DNA from 4 places in the Exiguobacterium sp. s35 genome. Region 2 is predicted to be linked to each of the others. Evidence: riboswitches for the same ligand, from Rfam matches in the RefSeq annotation. Region 2 holds a riboswitch; each other region holds the start of a gene.
The links. Region 2 has a riboswitch for thiamine pyrophosphate ahead of KNO75_RS04320 (YkoF family thiamine/hydroxymethylpyrimidine-binding protein). Riboswitches for the same ligand answer to the same signal wherever they lie in the genome.
Positions count from the first base shown of each region.

Region 1: it holds a riboswitch for thiamine pyrophosphate, as region 2 does, so the genes downstream of both, tenA (thiaminase II) here and KNO75_RS04320 (YkoF family thiamine/hydroxymethylpyrimidine-binding protein) in region 2, are expected to answer to the same signal.
Region 3: it holds a riboswitch for thiamine pyrophosphate, as region 2 does, so the genes downstream of both, thiT (energy-coupled thiamine transporter ThiT) here and KNO75_RS04320 (YkoF family thiamine/hydroxymethylpyrimidine-binding protein) in region 2, are expected to answer to the same signal.
Region 4: it holds a riboswitch for thiamine pyrophosphate, as region 2 does, so the genes downstream of both, thiW (energy coupling factor transporter S component ThiW) here and KNO75_RS04320 (YkoF family thiamine/hydroxymethylpyrimidine-binding protein) in region 2, are expected to answer to the same signal.

Region 1 covers NZ_JACSKI010000001.1:1,997,875-2,003,395, reverse strand. Annotated here, with positions in the region: gene KNO75_RS10155 (pentapeptide repeat-containing protein) at 1-283, shown strand, start outside; gene KNO75_RS10150 (aminoglycoside 6-adenylyltransferase) at 280-1,107, shown strand; gene KNO75_RS10145 (hypothetical protein) at 1,158-1,310, shown strand; TPP riboswitch at 1,406-1,510, shown strand; gene tenA (thiaminase II) at 1,599-2,273, shown strand; gene thiM (hydroxyethylthiazole kinase) at 2,270-3,061, shown strand; gene thiD (bifunctional hydroxymethylpyrimidine kinase/phosphomethylpyrimidine kinase) at 3,058-3,897, shown strand; gene thiE (thiamine phosphate synthase) at 3,866-4,507, shown strand; gene KNO75_RS10120 (SDR family oxidoreductase) at 4,532-5,170, shown strand; gene KNO75_RS10115 (GGDEF domain-containing protein) at 5,283-5,521, shown strand, end outside.
Region 2 covers NZ_JACSKI010000001.1:832,642-838,162, reverse strand. Annotated here, with positions in the region: gene KNO75_RS04335 (SMP-30/gluconolactonase/LRE family protein) at 1-269, shown strand, start outside; gene KNO75_RS04330 (hypothetical protein) at 282-548, shown strand; gene KNO75_RS04325 (GTP-binding protein) at 657-1,856, shown strand; TPP riboswitch at 1,916-2,016, shown strand; gene KNO75_RS04320 (YkoF family thiamine/hydroxymethylpyrimidine-binding protein) at 2,099-2,689, shown strand; gene KNO75_RS04315 (ECF transporter S component) at 2,682-3,257, shown strand; gene KNO75_RS04310 (ABC transporter ATP-binding protein) at 3,250-4,593, shown strand; gene KNO75_RS04305 (energy-coupling factor transporter transmembrane component T family protein) at 4,575-5,309, shown strand; gene KNO75_RS04300 (DUF1643 domain-containing protein) at 5,503-5,521, opposite strand, start outside.
Region 3 covers NZ_JACSKI010000001.1:436,474-441,994, forward strand. Annotated here, with positions in the region: gene KNO75_RS02225 (Stp1/IreP family PP2C-type Ser/Thr phosphatase) at 1-313, shown strand, start outside; gene pknB (Stk1 family PASTA domain-containing Ser/Thr kinase) at 319-2,268, shown strand; gene rsgA (ribosome small subunit-dependent GTPase A) at 2,312-3,199, shown strand; gene rpe (ribulose-phosphate 3-epimerase) at 3,203-3,859, shown strand; TPP riboswitch at 3,880-3,980, shown strand; gene thiT (energy-coupled thiamine transporter ThiT) at 4,054-4,629, shown strand; gene KNO75_RS02250 (thiamine diphosphokinase) at 4,626-5,213, shown strand; gene rpmB (50S ribosomal protein L28) at 5,271-5,459, opposite strand.
Region 4 covers NZ_JACSKI010000001.1:2,031,603-2,037,123, forward strand. Annotated here, with positions in the region: gene KNO75_RS10355 (hypothetical protein) at 1-183, shown strand, start outside; gene KNO75_RS10360 (hypothetical protein) at 257-997, shown strand; TPP riboswitch at 1,037-1,136, shown strand; gene thiW (energy coupling factor transporter S component ThiW) at 1,203-1,688, shown strand; gene KNO75_RS10370 (GNAT family N-acetyltransferase) at 1,718-2,194, opposite strand; gene KNO75_RS10375 (VOC family protein) at 2,313-2,735, shown strand; gene KNO75_RS10380 (VOC family protein) at 2,735-3,133, shown strand; gene KNO75_RS10385 (LTA synthase family protein) at 3,222-5,039, shown strand; gene KNO75_RS10390 (VOC family protein) at 5,075-5,521, opposite strand, start outside.

The DNA of each region.
Region 1 (5,521 bases), 1.2 Mb from region 2:
CTGGTCGTTCGTCAACCTACGTCACGTGTCGCTCAAGAAAATGGACTGGTCCCACGTTCGATTGGTCGAGGCCGATCTGTATGGATCTGACTTGACCGAGACAGTCTGGCAACAGACGGACTTGACTCGGGCGACGCTTCAACACGCGGTGTGTCGTGGTGCCGACTTTAGAGGCGCGCTCGTCGACGGGGTTGATTTTTCGAACGTAACATTGCAACAAACAAAACTAGACGCGATGCAGGCAATTCAAGTCGCGCGCTCATTGGGGGCGATTGTAGAATGAAACCAGAACAAATCATCGAGCAGTTGATTGCGTTCGCAAAAGAACGTGAACACATCCGGACGGTCGTGTTGAACGGCTCACTCGTCAATCCGAATATCCAGCCAGACGCATATCAGGATGTCGACCTTGCTTTTTATGTGGAAGATGTCCAAGCGGTTGTGGTCGATTCCTCATGGATGGACACGTTTGGGGATATTTTGATTATGCAGATGCCTGAAACGACTGACCCGAAACGACATGTGACATTCTTGGTGCAATATGTGGACGGACATCGGATCGATTTGACGATTCGGAGTGTGGATCAAGTAGAAGCCATGCTCGAAACGGACTCGCTCAGTCAAATCGTATTCGACCGAGATCATCATCCGGACGTTACGCCTTCGGACACCACATATCGCGTAACACGTCCATCTGCTGACGAGTATGCGGCTTGCTGGAATGAGTTTTGGTGGGTGTCGCTCTATGTCGTTAAAGGCATCAAACGGCATCAGGTGCTATATGCGCTCGATCACCTCGATATCATGCGGAATATGCTCCGTCAGATGATGGAATGGAATATCGGTTATGCGACGGAGTTCTCCGTGAATCTCGGGAAGTCAGGTGATGGGATGCGCGACCACTTGCCGGAAGAGTTGTGGGAGATGCTTACGGCAACATATGCTTCCGCTGAGCTGAGTGCGATTGAAGATACGCATGACCGCCTGCAATCGCTCTTCTTCTTTTGCGCGCAACGCGTCGCCGAACAAGGCGATTTCGTGTTCCGAGAAGAAGAAGCGAGACGTGTCCGTGCCGCATGTGCAACACTTCGACATTCGAACGATTAATGAGGCCGAGAGCCGGGAAACGCTCCTTATAGAGAAAGGAGCGTTTTTTCATGAACCCATATACGACATTTATTGCCCTTTTAGTCGGAAGTCTTGTCCTTTTTGTCGGTATTCGTTTAAAGAAATGGCCGATTATTTTGGTGGCGATGTTGCCTCTTGGTCTCGTCGCATTTAATATGTTCTTACTGATCACAGGACGCTAGAAACAGCTTAAATTGTTGACCGCCCAAACAGGAAAAGGTTTTCAATTGGTAAAAAGATTGATAGAATGTGGTCGAAGACGACTGAATTTCATAATGTTTGCCACTAGGGGAGTCGCGCCACGCGGCTGAGATGGACATGGTCCAGACCCTTCGAACCTGATCTAGTTCAAGCTAGCGTAGGGAAGTGGGCGAGACGAATCATATGGCTTCACCTAGATATGACTGTTCGAGACGCCGCTTCCGTTATGGGAGGCGGCGTCTTTTTATCTGTTATAAGGGGGAGTTACTATGAAATTTACAGATCACTTACGTCAGGAAGCAGACGGATTGTTTGAAGCAAGCTTCCATCATCCGTTCGTCCGTTCACTCGGGGAAGGGACGCTCGACGAGAAGAAGTTCAGACATTACGTCATGCAAGACTCTTACTATTTGAATCAGTTTTCAAAAGTACAGGCTAAAGGAGCGACGTTCGCACCAACGATGGAACTATCGAGCCGCTTTTTGACGCATGCGTTGCACACGATTGAGGCGGAACTCTCCCTTCATCGTGAGTTCTTTACGATGCTTAACGTGACAGACGTGGAACTAGCGACATTCGAGCCGGCACCGACCGCTTATGCGTATGCCCTTCATATGCAACAAGCAGGACCGACACTCGGTGATGTATTGGCGTCAATCCTTCCGTGTTATTGGGTGTATTACGAAATCGGTGAACGACTAAAAGACAAACGACCAGACCATCCGATTTATTCAGCTTGGATTGCGACGTACGGTTCGGAATGGTTCCGTGAGCTTGTGGAAGAGCAGATTGATCGGTTGGATGAATTGGCTGGACAAGCAACGGAAGAAGAACGCGTGCGTTACACAAAACTTTTCTTGAAGAGTTGTTACTACGAAGTCGCCTTCTGGGAAATGGCATGGACGCTCGAATCATGGACGTTGTCACAGGAGGTCAACCAATGAGACATGAGATTTGGAGTGAGATTCGAAAGCAGGCGCCGTTAATTCACAACATCACAAACACGGTCGTCGCCAATTTTTCGGCGAATGGACTGCTCGCCATTGGCGCCTCCCCGGTGATGGCAGACGCGATTGAGGAAGTGGCAGAGATGACGTTTGTGAGCGATGCGCTCGTACTCAACATCGGGACACTCGGTACGATGACCGAAGCGACGATGATTCGTGCAGGGCAAGCTGCAAATGAAGCGGGATGTCCGGTCGTGCTCGACCCGGTCGGTGTCGGGGCAACGTCATTTCGTCGAGATGTCGTCGAGCGTATCCTTCGTCACGTCCGCGTGTCGGTTATTCGTGGGAATGCAGGAGAAATTGCCACATTGGTCGGCGTCGATTGGGCAGCACGTGGTGTCGATGCGGGTGACGGGGCGTGTGAACCACGCCAATTGGCGCTCGGAGCGGCGAAACGCTATGGATGTGTCGTGGCGGTGACCGGAAAAGAAGATCTGGTCAGTGATGGAAGTGTCGTCATAGAAGTCCACGGCGGAACAAAACGAATGACTGAGACGACCGGTACAGGCTGTCTACTCAGTGCGGTCGTCGGAGCATGTCTAGCGGTCGAGAAGAACGCCCTAAAGGCGACGGTGACAGCCGTGTCGGGATATGCCTATTGCGGGGAGTTGGCGAGTGAACGGGCAGAAGGACCAGGAGATTTTCCGATTCACTTCTTAAATGCCCTTCATCAATTGACGCAACATACGATCCCGACGAATCGAATCGAGGTGTCGACATCATGAGACCGCAAGTATTGACGATTGCCGGATCTGACTCAGGGGGAGGCGCCGGGATTCAAGCTGATTTAAAAACGTTTCAAGAGCTCGGTGCGTTCGGGACGAGTGTGCTGACTGCGATCACGGCTCAAAACACACTTGGTGTTCATGGGATTGAAGCGATTTCCACGGAAATGATCATTGGGCAAATCGATGCGGTAACTGACGATTTTAACATTACGGCATGTAAGACGGGAATGTTGGTAGATGCGGAGCGAATTGAAGCGGTGGCAAAAGCGCTTGAACGCCATCGGTTCGAGCATGTCGTCGTCGATCCTGTCATGGTGGCTAAAGGGGGCGCTTCTTTGTTGCAGGAGAATGCAATCGAAGCACTTCGTACGAAACTGTTGCCACATGCGACGGTCGTGACCCCGAATATTCCTGAGGCAGAAGTATTGGCCGGAATTAAGATTCGGACGGAGTCCGACCGAATGAAAGCCGCTCATTCGATTCGTGGACTCGGTGTCGATGTCGTCATCATCAAAGGTGGGCATACGGAAGGTGTGGAGGCAGTCGATTTGATTGTGACTGAATCTGAAGCATTTCAAGTGAGCGCACCTCGCATAAAGACGAAAGATACACATGGAACGGGATGTACGTTCTCTGCAGCCTTGACGGCCGAATTGGCATATGGAAAGACGCTACGCCAAGCCGTCGTAGATGCGAAGCAGTTTATTCATCAGGCGATTACACATGGATTATCGATTGGACAGGGGCATGGACCGACGAATCATTGGGGACATCGTTTAGCGAAAGAAGAGGTGATTACCGTTGACGTTCTGTACGAAACAAGCGCTCGCTAAGCAACTTCGTCTTTATTTTGTGTGCGGGACAATCGATGCTTTTGATTTGGTGTCGACCGTCGAAACGGCACTTCGATGTGGTGTGACATGTTTTCAATTTCGCGAAAAAGGTAAAGATGCATTGTATGGAGATGAAAAAGAAGCAATGGCTAGGACGCTCCAACAGGTATGTCGCCAAGCGGAAGTGCCGTTTATCATCAATGATGATGTAGAGTTGGCACTTACGATTGATGCAGATGGAGTACATGTCGGACAAGACGATTTACCAGCCGAATGGGTTCGTGAACAATTAGGACCTGATAAATGGTTAGGAGTGTCTGTCCATACGATGGAAGAAGTGCGTGCAGCGCTTCCGTTCACAGATTATGTCGGAATCGGTCCGATTCATGAGACGAAAAGCAAATTGGATGCGGGACATGTGCGTGGGACGGAACTGATTCGACAGGTCCGTCTGCAATATCCACAGCTTCCGATTGTGGGGATCGGAGGTATTCGTCCAGAGCATGTTCCTTCAATCATTCATGACGGGGCAGACGGCGTTGCCGTTATCTCTGCCATTGCTTCTGCACCGGATGTAGCAACGGCTACCCGGCGTTTCGCTTGTCTCTGAATTCATTTTTGAGGAGGAAGACAGATGAACGTATTTGTAATCGGTGCAAACGGTCAGATTGGCCACCAATTGGTGGAGAAGTTACACAAGGAAGGAAAACATCAAGTCACGGCGATGGTACGTAAGGAAGAACAACTCGAGGACTTTAAGTCAAAAGGGTATAATGCGGTACTCGGTGACCTCGAGGGTTCAGTAGAAGATTTGCAAAAGGCGATTGATGGGATGGATGTCATCGTGTTCGCGGCAGGTTCTGGTGGAAGCACTGGGGCAGACAAGACACTTTTGATTGACCTAGATGGTGCGGCGAAGAGTATCGAAGCGGCACAAGCGAATGGGAACATCAAACACTTCGTCATGGTCAGCGCCTTAAAAGCAGAAGATCGCTCGTCTTGGCCAGATTCGATGAAGCCCTACTACGTAGCGAAGCATCACGCAGATCGCTTGCTCGAACAGAGTGGACTCACATACACGATTGTACGTCCTGGTGCTTTGACAGACGATGCAGGAACGGGCAAAGTGAACACGAAATTCGAAGGAAGTGGAGAGATTCCACGCGAAGACGTGGCGTCGTTCTTGGTGCACGTGCTGCATAACCATTCGAATGCACAGAACAAAGCGATTGATTTGATTAAAGGGGATACCCCAATCGAAGAAACGTTATAAGCATGTGATATTAGGAGCGGGATGTAAATCATCCCGTTTTTTGTCGCTTTAAAGAGGGAAAAGGGTGCAACATAGCGAAATAATCGAATACGAATCAATAAGGAGGTTCTGCATGACCGAGATGTTCATTTATCTGGTGGTTTACTTATTGCCGTCATTTTTGCTCGGCTTTTTAGCACTCGATGTCTTTCAACGAAATCCGAATAAAGTCGAGCATCGGTTGCTGAGCCTGTTTGTATTCGGCTATTCGATGCTTTTCTTGGCGGAGTTCGTTCGCCATCTTTCTCCGATTGAGTATAGTCCGGCACTCATTGCGTATTGGTTTGGGAATGCCGGGATTTTCATCTTTAT
Region 2 (5,521 bases):
CTGAAGGTTGTCTATGGATTGCACATTACGCTGGTGGACGAGTGTCACGTTGGGACCCGTCAACAGGCGAAAAGTTACTTGAAGTCCATGTTCCCGCACCAAATGTCACTTCATGTGCCTTTATCGGAGATGGACTCAATCGATTAGCTATCACGACGGCTCGTGAAGGAATGGATGAGGAGGCGCTTTCCGAATATCCAGATGCGGGATCGGTATTTATCGTCGACACAGAAGTGAAAGGGATGCCATTGTATCGTTTCGGTCGCTGAGGAGGAAATACGATGGTGAAACGACTGTTAGTTCGAGCTGGAATTGGGTTGGCAGTTGCTGCAGCGGTCAAGATTGGGATTCAAAAGTTACAAGAAAATCGAACGCGTGAAGAAGATCATTCGTATCTCGATCCGAAGTGGGATGAAGTGCCAAGTATTGATTCGGATAAAGATGAGGATGAGGTCGGATTGACTCAACTCGATTCGATTTATCGGGCTGAATGGCAGGCGAATGCTTATCCACGCTCGGAGGCAGAACGAAAAGCATTGGAAGAATAATTGTATGTTCTTCAAAAACACGTCCATGTGGCGTGTTTTTTATTGACAAAAGTAAGGAACGACTCCATTATACAAAGAGTAATGATTACGATTTAATGGAGGTCCATCATGAAACGAATTCCAATTACAGTACTTTCGGGTTATCTCGGTAGCGGGAAGACGACACTGCTCAACCACATCTTACATAACCGAGAACATAAAAAATATGCGGTCATCGTGAATGATATGAGCGAGTTGAATATCGACGAGAAGCTGATTGATCAGGGCGGGTTCTCGCGGACCGATGAAAAGCTAGTCGAACTCTCGAACGGGTGTATCTGTTGCACGCTGCGGGAAGATTTGTTGACGGCTGTCTATGACTTAACAAAAGACCGTGAGCTCGACGGGATCATCATCGAGTCATCAGGAATCTCTGAACCAATTCCTGTCGCGCAGACATTCACGTATGCCGATGACGCTCTTGGGATTGATTTGACGAGCCGTGTGTACATCGATGCGATGGTCACGGTCGTCGATGCGTACCGTTTCTTCAAAGATTTCAATTCTGGTGAATCGCTCATGGAGCGTCAACAAGCCGTCGACACCGGTGACGTCCGTGAAGTAGTCGATTTGCTCGTCGATCAAGTCGAATTTGCGGATATCATCGTATTGAATAAGGCGGACCGTGTGTCCGAAGGGGAACTACAGGAGATGAAGGGGTTACTCCAAACACTGAACCCGAGTGCGAGATTGTTGACGTCGACATACTCGAACGTCGCGTTAGAAGACCTTCTAGACGTCCAGTTATTCGATTTTGATCAGGCGATGCGCGCTGCAGGGTGGATCCAAGAACTCGAGTCGGAAGAACATACGCCGGAAACGGAAGAGTATGGCATCAGCTCATTTGTCTACCGGCGCCGTCGGCCGTTCCACCCTGAACGTTTGATGCACTGGATGGAACATTATCCAGAAGAAATCGTCCGTGCAAAAGGATTTTTATGGATTGCGACAAGAAACGACCTCGCTTGTCTGTTTTCACAGGCAGGGTATGCATCAACGCTCGAACATGCAGGTCGTTGGCTTGCGACGTTACCTGCAAGTGAACGTGAGGAGATGTTTGCAGCTGAACCTGAGCTTCGTGAGGATTACATCGAGCCATACGGGGATCGGCAAAACGAGTTGGTGCTCATCGGTCAACGAATGGAACGGGAAGCGGTCGAGCAATCGCTTGACGCCTGTTTATTGACGGACGAAGAGATGTCGTCATCGTGGGATACGTTCCATGACCCACTTCCGGGTTCAGGTCATCTCGTCACATATTCAGATTGACCGTTTACAAAAGATTAAAACATCGCTATACTGTGACTGCATAAGTAACCGCATATCAATGACTGCACTAGGGGTGCTTCGGCTGAGATGAGAGCATGGCTCCGATCCCTTATAACTCGATCCAGGTAATACTGGCGTGAGGAAGTGCGGCACTTTCTCTATGCAAGTTTGTATAGATTTTGTTGCTGCATTCTCATGAATGCGGCTTTTTTTATGCAAACACATTTAGAGGGGGAAACAAAATGAATGAATCATGTGGTACGAGCCCAATCGTGGGGTTTCGATTCACACTGAGCCCGATGACAGACGACTTCGTCGGGACAATCAAAGGTGCACTAAAACGAACGGATCTATCAGGCGTGTGGCGCCATACGGATGACGTGTCGACGGTCATCCGTGGGCGAGCCGAGCATGTATTTGACGTCGCCCGAACAGTTTTGAGTCTTGCCTCAGAGGAAGGAAAGCATGTTTCGATGAGCGGAACGTTCTCTGTCGGTTGTCCAGGAGATTCAACGGGAGATGAGGCACTCGAGGCTCCGAGCGAACCATCAAACGGTGCATCAAGAGACCAGTATGTGTCTTCGCAGTTCGCACTCTATCCGATGGGTGCTGACAATTACATGGAACTCATCTATGAAGAAATCGAGCAAGCAAAACAGGCTGGTGTCTATAACGAGTCGATGCATTATGCATCAGGCATCCATGGGAACTTAGATGACGTGTTCTCGTACTATGAGGCGGCTTTTAAGCGGACGCGCGAAAAGAACCGACATGTTGTCATGACGGTGACGTTCAGTGTAAATAGTCCGTCACATGGAGGGCGACATGCTTAAATCGTGGAAATTGAAAGAAGTCGTCCTTGTCTCCGTATTATCTGTTGTCTTCGCGGTCGTCTATTTATTGTTCGTTCATATCGGTAACTTGTGGGCAGGGTTGATCGGTCCCATCGCCTACGAGTGGATCTTTGGCATCTGGTTTATCGTATCGATTATCTCGGCATACATCATTCGCAAACCGGGGGCGGCATTCATCTCAGAAGTGATGGCCGCGACGATTGAGATGTTGATTGGGAATGCCATTGGGCCACGCATCATCTTGGTCGGCATCGTTCAAGGTTTAGGGGCAGAAGCCGTCTTTGCGATGACGGGCTACAGACGTTATGAGCTATGGGTACTCATGCTTGCCGGATTTGGGTCGGCTGTCACGAGTTTCGTCTATACATATTTCATGAGTGGGTTCGCGATGTTAGAGCCAGGTTATGTGGCGACGATGCTCGGACTTCGAGCTGTCAGTGGGATGGTTATCGCAGGAATCGGAGGAAAGTTACTTAGTGATTTGTTGCTAAAGACAGGTTCCCTTCGCGGCTATGCGATTTCACGAAGTGGGAACGTCCATGGTTGAGACCGAATCACTCCACTTTCAATTCCCAGAGAGTTTAGATGCGATTCTTGAAGATGTCACCGTATCGATCCGACCAGGTCGTACGATGTTAAGTGGGGCGAGCGGGAGCGGGAAGTCGACCTTTCTTGCGTTATGCAACCGTCTCTTCCCCGAGAATTGTGACGGCATTCTCCAAGGTAGACTCGAACTACTTGGACGATCATACGACGACTATGCACCTGGCGAGATCAATCAGCGGGTCGGGACGGTGTTTCAAGACCCGGATACGCAATTTGTCATGGAGCGGGTGGATGAAGAACTGATCTTCACACTTGAGAACTTGTCGACACCTGTCTCAGACATCGAACAACGCGTGACGGAAATCCTCGAATCGTTACAGTTGAGTGATTATCGAAACCGAAAAATCGATTCGTTGTCAGGCGGACAGAAACAGCGGATTGCTGTTGCGTGCGCTCTAGTCGGAAGACCGGAATGGCTACTGCTCGATGAACCGTTGACTCATCTTGACCCGGTGACCGCGTACGAATTTGTGGAATGGCTCGATCGAGTGACAGGACTGAACGTCATCGTCGTTGAACATCGTCCTCACCTATGGGGTGATTACTTTGACTGGCATATTGAATTAGAGCGAGGGCGTATCGTTCGGAATGAATCCTTTTGCCCGGTCGATGACTTTGCATTTATAAAGTCAAACGCTTCGCTAAAAAATCCTTATCACTACACAATTGAAGAGGTCAGACGTGATTCATTTCAGCTGAAAAGATCGGAGCTTCATGTCCGAGCAGGAGAAGTGATTGCCATACTTGGTCCGAATGGGAGCGGGAAGTCCACGTTTTTAAGAAGCTTAACGGAACATGACCGACGGGTTGGGCTCGTACCGCAATCGCCGGAACATTTATTTTTCATGAATTCTGTCGAAAGTGAGTTACAGTTTGGTCATGAAGATTCGATTGAGAGCGTTTTATCTGACATGTCGCTTCTTGATCAGCGACATCTCCATCCGTTATCCCTCAGTCACGGACAAAAACGGAGGCTCGCAGTTGCAATCCAGTCGCTATCGAACAAACAGTTGCTCGCATTCGATGAACCGACAGCGGGTCAAGACGAACCGTCATTGCATGCGCTCGAGCTGTTGATGAAGCGACATGCTGAAATGGGTCGAACGATTCTATTCGTGACCCACGACTTGTCGTTCGCCCGCATCGCCAACACGTTTTATTTGATGAAGGACGGGGAACTTTCAGGACCATTTAAAGATGAACTCTGGCAGGACACGGAGACACTTCGTCATTATCGGTTGCAAGGGAGGAGAGCGCGATGTCACTCCATGACATGAATCCGACGGTGAAATTTCTAACATTGACGTTCGTCATGTTCGGTCTCGCATTGTTTTACAATCCATGGACCCCGCTCGTGATCATAGTAGGGACGGTACTGATTCAATGGATGGCAACCAATGTCTCATGGAAAAGATGGCTACTTTTCTTGATCCCTTTTCTCATCACGGCGCTCGGAACGTTTTGGACAACGCTCGTTTTCGGAAAAGACCTCGGGGGAGAGACATGGGTGACCATTCTGAGTCAGGAAGTCACAATTGAGGAGAGGGATGTCGCGATTGCCCTCAGCCTTCGCGTATTGGCGTTCACGGTCCTCTCGCTTCTTTTCATGTTGACGACGGATTCAAAGCGGTTCGTCATGAGTCTGATGCAACAGGCGAAGTTGTCACCGACAATCGCCTATAGCACGCTCGTCGGGTTCCGTTTCATTCCTCTTTTACAACGGGAACTGCAACAACTTCAATATGCACATCGCCTACGGGGTGTCCCACTCGATACGAGATGGGAACGTCTACGGCACGTACCGAAATTACTGTTGCCACTCCTTGCCGGATCGATTCGAAGAGCGGAGCGTGTCGCCTTCTCGATGGAAGCGAGAGGGTTTACAGGCGGAAAACGGACGATTTATGACAGGGTTGAAGTCAAATCAAGTGATTTTATATGGTCAGGTGTCTTTTTCGCGTTGTTTGGATTTGCCATCTGGGCAGGAATATAAAAAACGAATGGCCGCCCCCTTTGGCGGCCATTCGTGCGGCTCGTCCCACGGCGCCCCGACTCCTGCAGGAAAGCAATCCGATGGAGACCCAGCAGCGACTTGAGTCGCGATGCGGCTCCGGGATTGCCTGCGGAAAGCGTGGGCGCCGAAAGGACGAGTACGAACATGTTATTTGTCAACAAGCTGTGACGACTCACTCGGAGTCGTCTTTT
Region 3 (5,521 bases), 400 kb from region 2:
ACAGCTCGGTGAATTGACGGAAGAAGAGATGCGCGTTCATCCGAAGCGAAATGTCATCACCCGAGCAATCGGTTCAAGCGAACAAGTCGAACCTGACGTGCAAGTGCTCGCTGACCCTGAGTTTGAAGTGATTTTAATTTGTACGGATGGATTGACGACACATCTGACCGATGGGGCGATTCAACACGTTTTACAACAAGCTGTATCGGCTGATCAAAAAGCAGATCAACTGATTGCGGAAGCCAACCAATTGGGAGGGAGCGACAACATTACGGTCGCCCTCGTTCAATTCACTGATAGAAAGAGAGGATGAATCCGATGCGAAGCGGAGAACGAATCAACGATCGTTATCGGATCGAACAACAAATCGGCAGCGGAGGCATGGCAAATGTCTACCGGGCTCATGACGAGATTTTAAACCGAACCGTCGCCATCAAGGTGTTGCGATCTGAATTCTCACATAACGAACAATTTATACGTCGGTTCGAGCGAGAAGCCCATGCGGCTACGAGTTTGAACCATCCGAATATCGTCGCAATCTACGACGTCGGCGATGAAGATGATTTATACTATATCGTCATGGAGCACGTCGATGGCGTGACGTTAAAACAATATTTGCAGGAAGAATACATATCTGTCGATGAGGCGTTGCGCATCATGGGACAGATTTGTGATGCGATTGACCACGCCCATGCGAACCGAATCATTCACCGGGATATCAAACCACAGAATATGATGATCGATCAGCATGGAAACGTGAAGGTGACCGATTTTGGGATTGCTGTGGCGATGTCGAATGCGACGTTGACGCATACGATGTCTGTCCTTGGCTCTGTCCATTACTTCTCACCTGAGCAAGCTCGTGGGAAATTTGCGGATGAAAAATCGGACATTTACTCGCTCGGTGCGGTCCTTTATGAATTGTTGACAGGTCGTGTACCGTTCATCGGCGAGACGCCGGTCGCTGTTGCGCTTCAACATTTGCAAGATGACCCGATTCGACCGATGGACTTAAATCCGAATATCCCACAAGCGCTTGAGAACTGTGTCATGCAAGCCTTGTCAAAATCACCTGGTGCTCGTCATGCATCGGTCGCAGCCTTTAAAAAAGATTGCATGACCGCGTTGATCCGCGAACGAGCCAATGAACCGAGACGACTCTCGGCAAATCAAGACGAGTTCGACCAAACACTCGTCATGGCGCCGGTCATGCCTGAAGAAAAACAAGATGTACCGGTGACACCGCCCCCGGTCACACCACCAAAGGAACAGGAGCCAAATGAGGCACCGGTTAAAAAGAAGAAACGCAAATGGTGGATTTGGATATTACTCGTCATTCTCTTAATTGGGGGAAGCATTGCGGCGTATGTGGTCGCCGACGAAATGTCGCGCGCCGTCGTGCCTGATGTCGTCGGCATGAGTATCGGGGACGCGACGACAGAACTCGAGGCTTCTGGATTTGTCGTCGAAGTGACAGAACGTGCGAGCGATGATATTGCGGAGGGTGAGGTCATTTCGCAAAATCCGCAAGAAGGACGTAAACCGAAACGCGGCACGACTGTGACGATTGTCGTATCGGCCGGAAAAGAGACGGTCGAGATGCCGAACGTGGAAGGTCTTTCACAGACTGCCGCTGAGCGTATGCTAAAAGACTTGGCATTCAGCGATCTTGAAATCAAAACCGAAGCTTCTGAAACGGTAAACAGTGGGGATGTAATTTCACAATCGGTTGACCCAGGTGAAGAGGTCGTTCCTTCAGAGGTGACGGTCACGCTCGTTGTGTCGACAGGTAGCAACAAAGTGGAACTATCTAACCTTGCCGGGTATACGTTCGACGAAGCATCTATTTATGCTGAACAGAACAAATTGAAAATCGTGAAGAAGGATGAATTTTCGACAAGTGTTCCAAAAGGTCAAATCATCCGTCAACTTCCGACAGCCGGGACGGCAGTCGACCCGGGAACGGAGCTCACGGTGATTGTATCGGAAGGCGTCGAACCGACCGATATCTCGATTGAACGTGAAGTGAGTGTTGAAGTCGAGCAACCGGATAAGGATAAGAAGCCGAAAGCGGTCGAAGTCGTCATTCGTACGGTTGACGCACGTGGTGAAATTGAGGTACTTCGTGATCAAATCACAGAGACGACAACGTACTCGTACACGCTAGTCATTGCCCCTGACGAAGTCGGGACAGCAACGATTGAAGTTGATGGTGAGATTGTTCGAACGGATTCAGTCACATATGCGCAAGCCGAAGAGGCACAATAAAGAGGTGACGGTGTCGTCACCTCTTTTTTAAAAGGAGGTAGTCATAATGAAAGGAACAATCATTCGTCTTCAAGGCGGGTTTTATGATGTGATGACCGAGGCGAATCAAGAGATTCGTTGTCGGGCAAGGGGGAATTTTCGAAAACGCAATATCTCACCTGTCGTCGGCGACGATGTGGTGATTCAAGATCAAGAAGATGGGACCGGCTATATTCTTGAAGTGGAAGAGCGCCAAAACCATCTCGTTCGGCCACCGATTGCGAATATTGATCAAGCGTTCCTCCTCTTTTCAGTTAAGGAACCAGCGTTTTCCTATCATTTGCTTGACCGTTTTCTCATTCTCATTGAATCGAAGCAAATTCATCCAATCATCGTATTGACGAAGATGGACTTGCTCGATGAAGGTGAAGTCGAACCGATTCAAGTGGCGATTGCTCGCTATCGGGCGATTGGGTATGACGTGATCGAAACGTCGACGGAGCATGGGCACGGTGTTGATGAAGTGCGCAGTCTATTCAAGGGAAAAACGAGCGTCTTCGCCGGTCAGACCGGTGTCGGGAAAAGTTCGTTACTCAATGCAGTCGCGCCAGAACTCGAGTTGGCGACAGGTGCAATCTCGAAATCGCTCGGACGAGGAAAACATACGACACGTCACGTGACGTTAATCCAATTGGCGGATGGTCTCGTTGCCGATACACCTGGTTTTTCAAGTCTAGAGTTTCCTCAGGAACTTGAGACAGATGAGCTCAGATGGTGCTTCCCCGAATTCGTGGAACGCCATGACGATTGTAAGTTCCGGGGATGTGTCCACGTTAATGAACCAGGATGTGCCATCAAACAAGCGGTTGAAAATGGCGAAATTGCTTCAACAAGGTACGAAAATTATGTTACCTTTATGGAGGAGTTAAACGATCGAAAACGGAGGTATTGACAGATGATTAAAATTGCACCATCTATTTTAGCTGCCGATTTTGCCAACTTGGAAGCTGAAGTAAAAGCCGTTCAAGAAGCAGGGGCTGACTATATCCATTTTGACGTGATGGACGGGCAATTCGTACCAAACATCTCGATTGGTCTACCTGTTCTCGCGAGCTTGCGTAAAAAATCAGACATGGTACTCGATGTACATTTGATGATTGACCAACCAGAACGCTACGTTGAAGATTTCGTGAAAGCCGGTGCGGACATCGTAACCGTACACGTGGAAGCGACGAATCATTTGCATCGTGTCTTACAGCAAATCAAAGCGGCAGGTGCGAAATGTGGGGTCGTCTTAAACCCACATACACCACTTTCGACGATTGAACACGTACTCACGGACGTTGATATGGTGTTGCTCATGACGGTCAACCCAGGATTCGGGGGTCAGGCGTTTATTGAATCGGTCGTGCCAAAAATTTCAGCGCTTAGCCAACTTCGTCAAGACCATCAACTTGATTTTGAGATTGAAATCGATGGTGGTGTGAACGCAGAAACGGCAAAACGTTGCATCGATGCTGGAGCTGATGTGCTTGTGGCAGGATCAGCCATCTATAGTCAATCGGATTATAAAGAAGCCATAGATAGCATTCGTGGCGCATCTCGTGTATAATCGACGGTAGAACAACAAGATAGAGTCGCAAGGGGTGTCACATCATGTGGCTGAGAGGCATACGCTAACCCTTTGAACCTGTTCCGTTCACACGGACGTAGGGATGTGGCGAAAATGCACGTTGCGAATTCAAGCAGCATGGCGTTTACGTCATGCTGCTTTTTGTCGTTCAAACAAATAAAGGAGGAAGAAGGATGAAATCACGTTTCAAATTACAAGCGCTCATTGAAATTTCATTGTTTGCGGCGCTCGGGCTTATTTTTGATTTGCTCATTCCATATCGTTTACCACAAGGTGGGTCTATCAGTTTAGCGATGCTCCCGATCTTTGTCATGGCGTTCCGTCACGGGCTGAAGGGTGGTCTTGCGACAGGCGCGCTCGTCGGGACACTTCAACTCTTGTTCGGAGCATACATTTTCACACCTGTACAATTCTTGCTCGACTATACGGTCGCATATGGCCTCGTCGGTATGGCCGGGGTATTCGCAGGGCGAGTGAAACATGCTGCGAGTCAAGGTGCGACAAAGACGCTTGCCATCTATTTAGTGCTCGGGGCATTGCTCGGGTCGATTTTACGATACGCAGCGCACGTCATCTCGGGTATCGTCTTCTTCGCTGAATACGCAGAAGGTCCGGTCGTGGCCTACTCGCTCGGATATAACGCCACGTATATGCTCCCATCCTTTGTCATCTCGGCCATCGTGTTAGTACTTCTCTTCACGACAGCACCACGTTTCACGCGTGTGGCGACACGGGATATCCGTCAATGAACGTACTAATCGTCGCGGCGAGTCCGGCACCTATTCCGGACTTACCGCGTGATGCCGATTTTGTGATTGGTGTGGATGGTGGATATCAAAGACTGTTAGATGAAGGAGTTGTACCAGACGTCGTGGTGGGAGATTTTGATTCGTTCGATGGGACACCACCTGATCAAGCGTTACGCTATCCTTCGGAGAAAGATGTGACAGACTTAGAAATTGCATTGGAGTTAGCAAGAGAACGGGGAGCAACACGAATCGATGTGTATGGGGCTCTCGGGGGACGGATCGATATGACGTTTGCGAACGTAGGCTTACTGGAGTCCTATCCGGAGATGCACCTTCATGATGAAGGGCAAACGGTCTATCTTGTAAGAATAGGAGACTATACCATTCCGAAACGGGACGGTCACTATTTGTCTTTCATGCCATGGAAGACAGCTACGATTTCCATTAAAGATGTCAAATATCCACTTGACCATCATGACGTGACGAGCGGAGAGGCGCTGACGATCTCAAATGAATGGTCTACGGATTCTGCCCGGTTGACGGTCCATCAAGGGACCGTTCTCGTCATGATTGTCAAAAAATGAGCACAAAAAAATCCCATCGGCGAATGCCGCTGGGATTTATTCGTTCGTGTATAAGTATTATACGCGTTCAACGAGACCTGATTTAAGTGCGCGAGCTGAAACCCAAACGCGTTTCGGTTTACCGTCAACGAGAATACGAACTTTTTGTACGTTTACACCCCAAGTACGTTTTGTCTTGTTGAGTGCGTGCGAACGGTTGTTACCTGATTTAGGTGATTTACCTGTTACGTAGCATTTACGTGCCATGCGTTTCCCCTCCTTTTTTATGTGGGTTCGTCCTAATAGACACTCGTTTATATTAGCACGGC
Region 4 (5,521 bases), 1.2 Mb from region 2:
AAGCGATTGCGTACTCATGAGACATTGCAAGAGTGGTTCCAACGCATCGATTTACCGATGAACCCGTCCATTTATCATGCGGTTCGCTACGGTACCTCCTCAGGCGTGACGATTTCTGAAGAAGATACGCTCCACTTCAAGAGCACACTCGATCACTACGCGACACGTCCTCACCCCGAGTGAGAATGTGCACAGGTTCTGCTTTTTCATCATGAATGATAAAATGGTGGAAAATGTCAGTTAAGGGGATGAAATCATGAGACGATGGGCGATGTTCGGATTAAGTGCACTTTTACTCACAGGTTGTACGGATACGGTGGCAGACAATCCGATCCCAATCGAATCACCCGATGAACCCATCACCGAATGGACACGTGAAGACTTTAAAGACGTCTATGACCAATATGAACAAACACAACCGCTCCTTGCTGCGCTCGAGCAACAAGGCATCAAACCGTTCCGTGAGACGTTCGAACGCGTCATCATTGCCGGGAACGGTCTCGAGCACACATATGCGGATATTTATCCGTTCAAACTCGATGACGGGACGTACGCTACGGTATTCGACAGTCAGGACGGGACGTTAATCAACGGGTCGGAGTCCGTGGCGCCACTCTTTTGGCAAGAGAAGTCCTTCCTTCAATACGTCGAAGAAATTGAGAATCGGAAATTCGGCACAAGTGCCCCACCTACCGATGTCGTCCTCACACACGATGAATTCCAATCGGTCTATGACCGGCATGCCTACACGTCAGCCCTCCTCGTTGAACTCGATGAAGCGGGCGTCGAGCTCGCACGGGAACCAATTGATGATGTGATCGTCGCCGGCAACGGCGTGACCGAAGTCACTGCCGACTTATTCGTATTTGATGTCGAAGGCGGGTATGCAATCGTATATGATCAGGATGGAGAAATTTTAAAAGGTCCCGAATCCATCTCACCGCTCTTTTGGAACGAGAAGGACTATGAGGACCTGTTAGCCAAGTATGAGGGGTAATTCCGTCCCCTTCCAATTTATGCTATACTCAAACCAATAAACGACCACTAGGGGAGCCTTCGGGCTGAGACGGCATGTTGCCGGACCCTTCGAACCTGATCTGGCTCATACCAGCGTAGGGAAGTGGCTTGGGATACGTCTCTGTATATCCACGCCATTTTTCCGTCTGGAAACGTGGCGTTTTTATTTTGAAAGGAGACTATTCATGCGTATTCAACAACTCACTTGGATGGCAATGCTCGTTGCCATCGCCGTCGTCGGCTCGATGTTCATCTCGATTCCCACAGGTGTCGCTCGCGCTTATCCGATTCAACACATGGTGAACGTGATTGCAGCAGTCACCGTCGGTCCGGTCGGAGCCGTTCTCGTCGCTTTCGTCACAGGACTCATTCGCGTCATGACCGGGACCGGGTCACTGCTCGCATTCCCTGGCGGCATGATTGGGGCGTGTCTTGCCGGCATCTTCTTCGTTCGCACGAACCGTCTCTATGCTGCCGCTCTCGGAGAAATCATCGGAACTGGTGTCATCGCCTCGTTGATTGCCGTTCCGTACGCGAAACTGTTAATGGGTTCAACGTTCGGCGCCTTCTTCTTCGTGCCGGCGTTCCTTGCTTCTAGTTTGACGGGAGCGCTTCTCGGTTGGCTCGTTTTGTCGCGCGTCAAACAGTTGCGACCAAGTGTCCTCAAATAACAAATTGTTGATCCGAGAACCCGACCGACTCATGACGGTCGGGTTTTTGTGTGATAGACCCAAATCGCTTCGTCGTTCCATTCATCGATTAAGCCGCTGTCGACAAAGCCGTTCTTCGCATAAAATCGTTTCGCAGCTTCATTCTCTTGATGGAGGCTCAGGATGATATCATCGACATCATATTTTGTCTGAATCCAGTCCACCGCCATGCGTAGGCACTTCGTTCCAACGCCTTTCCCCTGTTCATGTTGACCAATCATGAAACGGTCGAGCCATACATAACGTTCTGTCTGGTTTTCTGCTCCGACCATCATGAAGCCAACCGGTCGCTCGCCTTCATAGAATGCATAGCTCCGCCAATTGTATTTCGTATCCTCAGCCATCTCTTGAAGCGACTCGGAATTTGTCTCGATGAATCGGGATTGTTTCTCGTCCACTGTCAGGGCGATGACCGCCTCTCGATTGACTGCATCAATCGGTTGAATCGTGATTTCATTTACTTTCATACATTCACCTCATTGATTTTCTCTCTCTTCCATACGCAAGCTCCCATAAAAAGTTTCTTCCCCCGTATCTTCGAGATCATGCATTCGCTACACTAATAAGAGAAAGGGAGGTTATCATATGTTTCGAATCGGAAGTATCTTCATTCCCGTATCAGATGTCGAACAGTCCCTGAACTGGTATACCACTTATTTTCATGCCCAAGAAATCGGGCGCTGGGAAGGAGGAATAGGGATTTGTCTGCCAGACGGTTCGACTCAACTTGGATTGATCCAGACCTCGTCACCGCAACCCGCAACATTTAAAGATGCATCCGGACAAGCCCATGTCTATTTCAACGTCATCTGTGAGGACATTCAGTTCACGTATCAATCGTTCGAACAAGCAGGATTGATCGCGACACCGCTTCACGATTTCGGAGGCATGTCTTACTTTGACGTACGAGACCCGGATGGACATACGATCAGTCTCATCTCGGAAGATGTGACTTCCCCGTTCCACCGCAACCGAGTGAACGACCTCCAAACGAAAGGAAAGTCCTGATGAAACAAATTCACCATATTTGTATCCAAACACCAGATTATGCCGCATCGAAGTCATTTTACGAAGCGCTCGGTTTTGAACTCGTCCAAGAGTCACCAAACTTCCATACGCGTGACTTCAATAGTTGGCTCAAGCTCGGTGATTTTTATATCGAGCTCCAGACCGCCAAAGCCGATGAAGCGTTACAAGACTATTCGAAACACGCGGCCGGTCCCGTCCATTTTGCACTCTATGTGGATGACCTCGAAGCGGAAGTCGCACGACTCGAACAACTCGGTGTCACGTTCTTGCCGAAGCACGGTGGGAACATCTACTTCGTCGTCGATGGACATTTAAGTAAACTAAAAGCACCTGAAGGAACCATCATTGAACTGCGTGATACGTTTCTGATCAACTGAGGCCGATGTGCCTCTTTTTTGTTGGACACATCTTCACGTTTCCCTCACTCGTCTCATCGGGAATGGGTATGAAAAGGATGTGTTGTTCATGATCAAATATCTCGATTATTGGAGCTACTTGTCACTCTCTCTGGCAAAGCTCTTCTTCTTTAGCTGGTTGACCGCGACGGCGTTCGACTTCTCGTTTTTCCTCATCAATTTGGCGACGATTTTGCTTCTGACAAGTTGGGCACTCGCCGTGTCTTACCCAATTCGCCGATGGATTTTATACGTTTCTTTGTTTTTACATAGTACTTTGCTCGTCTCGGACGTCTGGTACTATCGCTATTTCGAGGACTTATTATCCGTCGCCTTACTGTCCGACATTGGACAGATGGGAGATGTCGGTGGAGGCTTCTTGACGCTCATCCGCCCAATCGACGCTCTCTTCTTCATCGATCTCATCATCTACGGTTTGATTTTACGTTATATGAAACGTCATCCTGTCCATGAAAGGAAACGGCACGGAAGACGATTGGCGGTCGTTGGCTTCACACTCGGATTTCTACTTTTCACGATTCCGCTCACCCTCAGTTATCAGCGCGGGGAAAAATGGATTGCAGACGACCCGATCTCCAATATGCGTGAATATTATCATCTCGGTTTTTGGGGCTATCACGCGATGGATGTCGCACGAGGTGTCGAGCGCGCTATGGGATGGGACGAGGGACTGACCGACGAGGAGCGTTCTCAAATCCAAGCACTCTCTTATCAAGAATTAAGTGCTCCGAGCCCGGATACGAATGTCATCGTCTTACAACTCGAATCGTTCCAAACATCTGTCATTGATCAACAAATCAACGGACAGGAATTGACTCCGAATTTGAACCGATTGCGACGTGACATGCTCTATTTCCCGAACGTGTATCATCAGACGCATGAGGGGCGGACATCCGATGCGGAGTTCATCGTCAACACGTCACTCTATCCTGTCAAATCCGGTTCCGTCTACACGCGTTTCCCGGGAAATCAATTCAGTGCGCTCTCTCAATCATTGAACGAGGCGGGCTACGATACGGCAGCGATGCACTCATTCCGTAAAGACTTTTGGAATCGAGATGATTTTTATGACAACATCGGATTCAATCATTTCTTTAGCGACAAAGACTACCCCGACCAAGGCATCATCGGGATGGCACTCAACGATCAAGATTTCTTGAATACGTCAGTCGGATTTATGGAAGAGTTGAATGAACCGTTCTATGCGTTTTTAGTCGCATTGACGAGTCATACGCCGTATGACATTCCGGAGGACGAGAAACGATTGGACCTGTCAGAAATTGACGACCCGCTTCTCGAAAACTATTACCATACCGTCCATTTCGTCGATGCGGCGGTCGGTCAGTTCATCGAACGATTGAAAGAAGAAGGGCTGTGGGATGAGACGCTTCTCGTTATGTATGGTGACCACGATAGCGGTCTGACGGCACCTGGAGAAGAAATGGCCACCATCGAAGGAGTAGACTCGACGGTTGACGCGTTTCAACTCGACCGTGCTGTTCCTCTCTTCATCAAACCGTCTGGATTAACGACAGGAGAAGTCATTGAGGCAAGCGGTGGACAAATTGATATCGCGCCGACGATTCTCGATTTACTTGGGATCTCTCCGGCGTATATGCTTGGCGACTCCCTCTTGAATGATACGCCGAATCTGACCGTATTTCGGACGGGCGCTTTCCGATACGAAGACCATTACTATGAACCAGACTTGACCAAACGTTCTGGTAGCGGCACATGCTACTCCGTCGAGACAGAAAAACCGGTCGCATTCGAGCGATGCGCTCCTTACATCGATCGTGCGGCCAGCCAGCTCCGTCTCTCAGATACCATCATCGAGAAGGACGCACTCTCGCAAATGAACCCATGAACAAGCTCCCGAGCTATTTGTCTCGGGAGCTTTGTTTAGTATGCTTGACGCAATGTTGCGATATCGAGCTTTTTCATGGGCAGACATGCCTGTACGACCTGTTCAATCTGCTCTTGCGACCCGACCGTCATCATCTCTTCCATTTCCCACGGAATGATTTGCCACGAGACGCCATAGCGATCTTTCAGCCACCCACACTCCTCTGCTTCCGGTACAGCCGATAACTGTTCCCAATACGCATCGACTTCGTCTTGTGTCTCACAAAAAGCGATGAGCGACTGTGTTTCGTTAAATGAAAACATATGATTTTCATTACTGTCCATCACAACAAATTCTCGACCAGACAAGACGAAGCGGGCATAGTTGATTTTCCCGTCGAGCTCGTCGCCGTCTTCCTCCGTATATCGTACGGTGTGTCCGTCCAGTACATATGAATCTTTGAAAATGGAAATCCAATCGTTCATCGCCGCTTCGGCGCGACC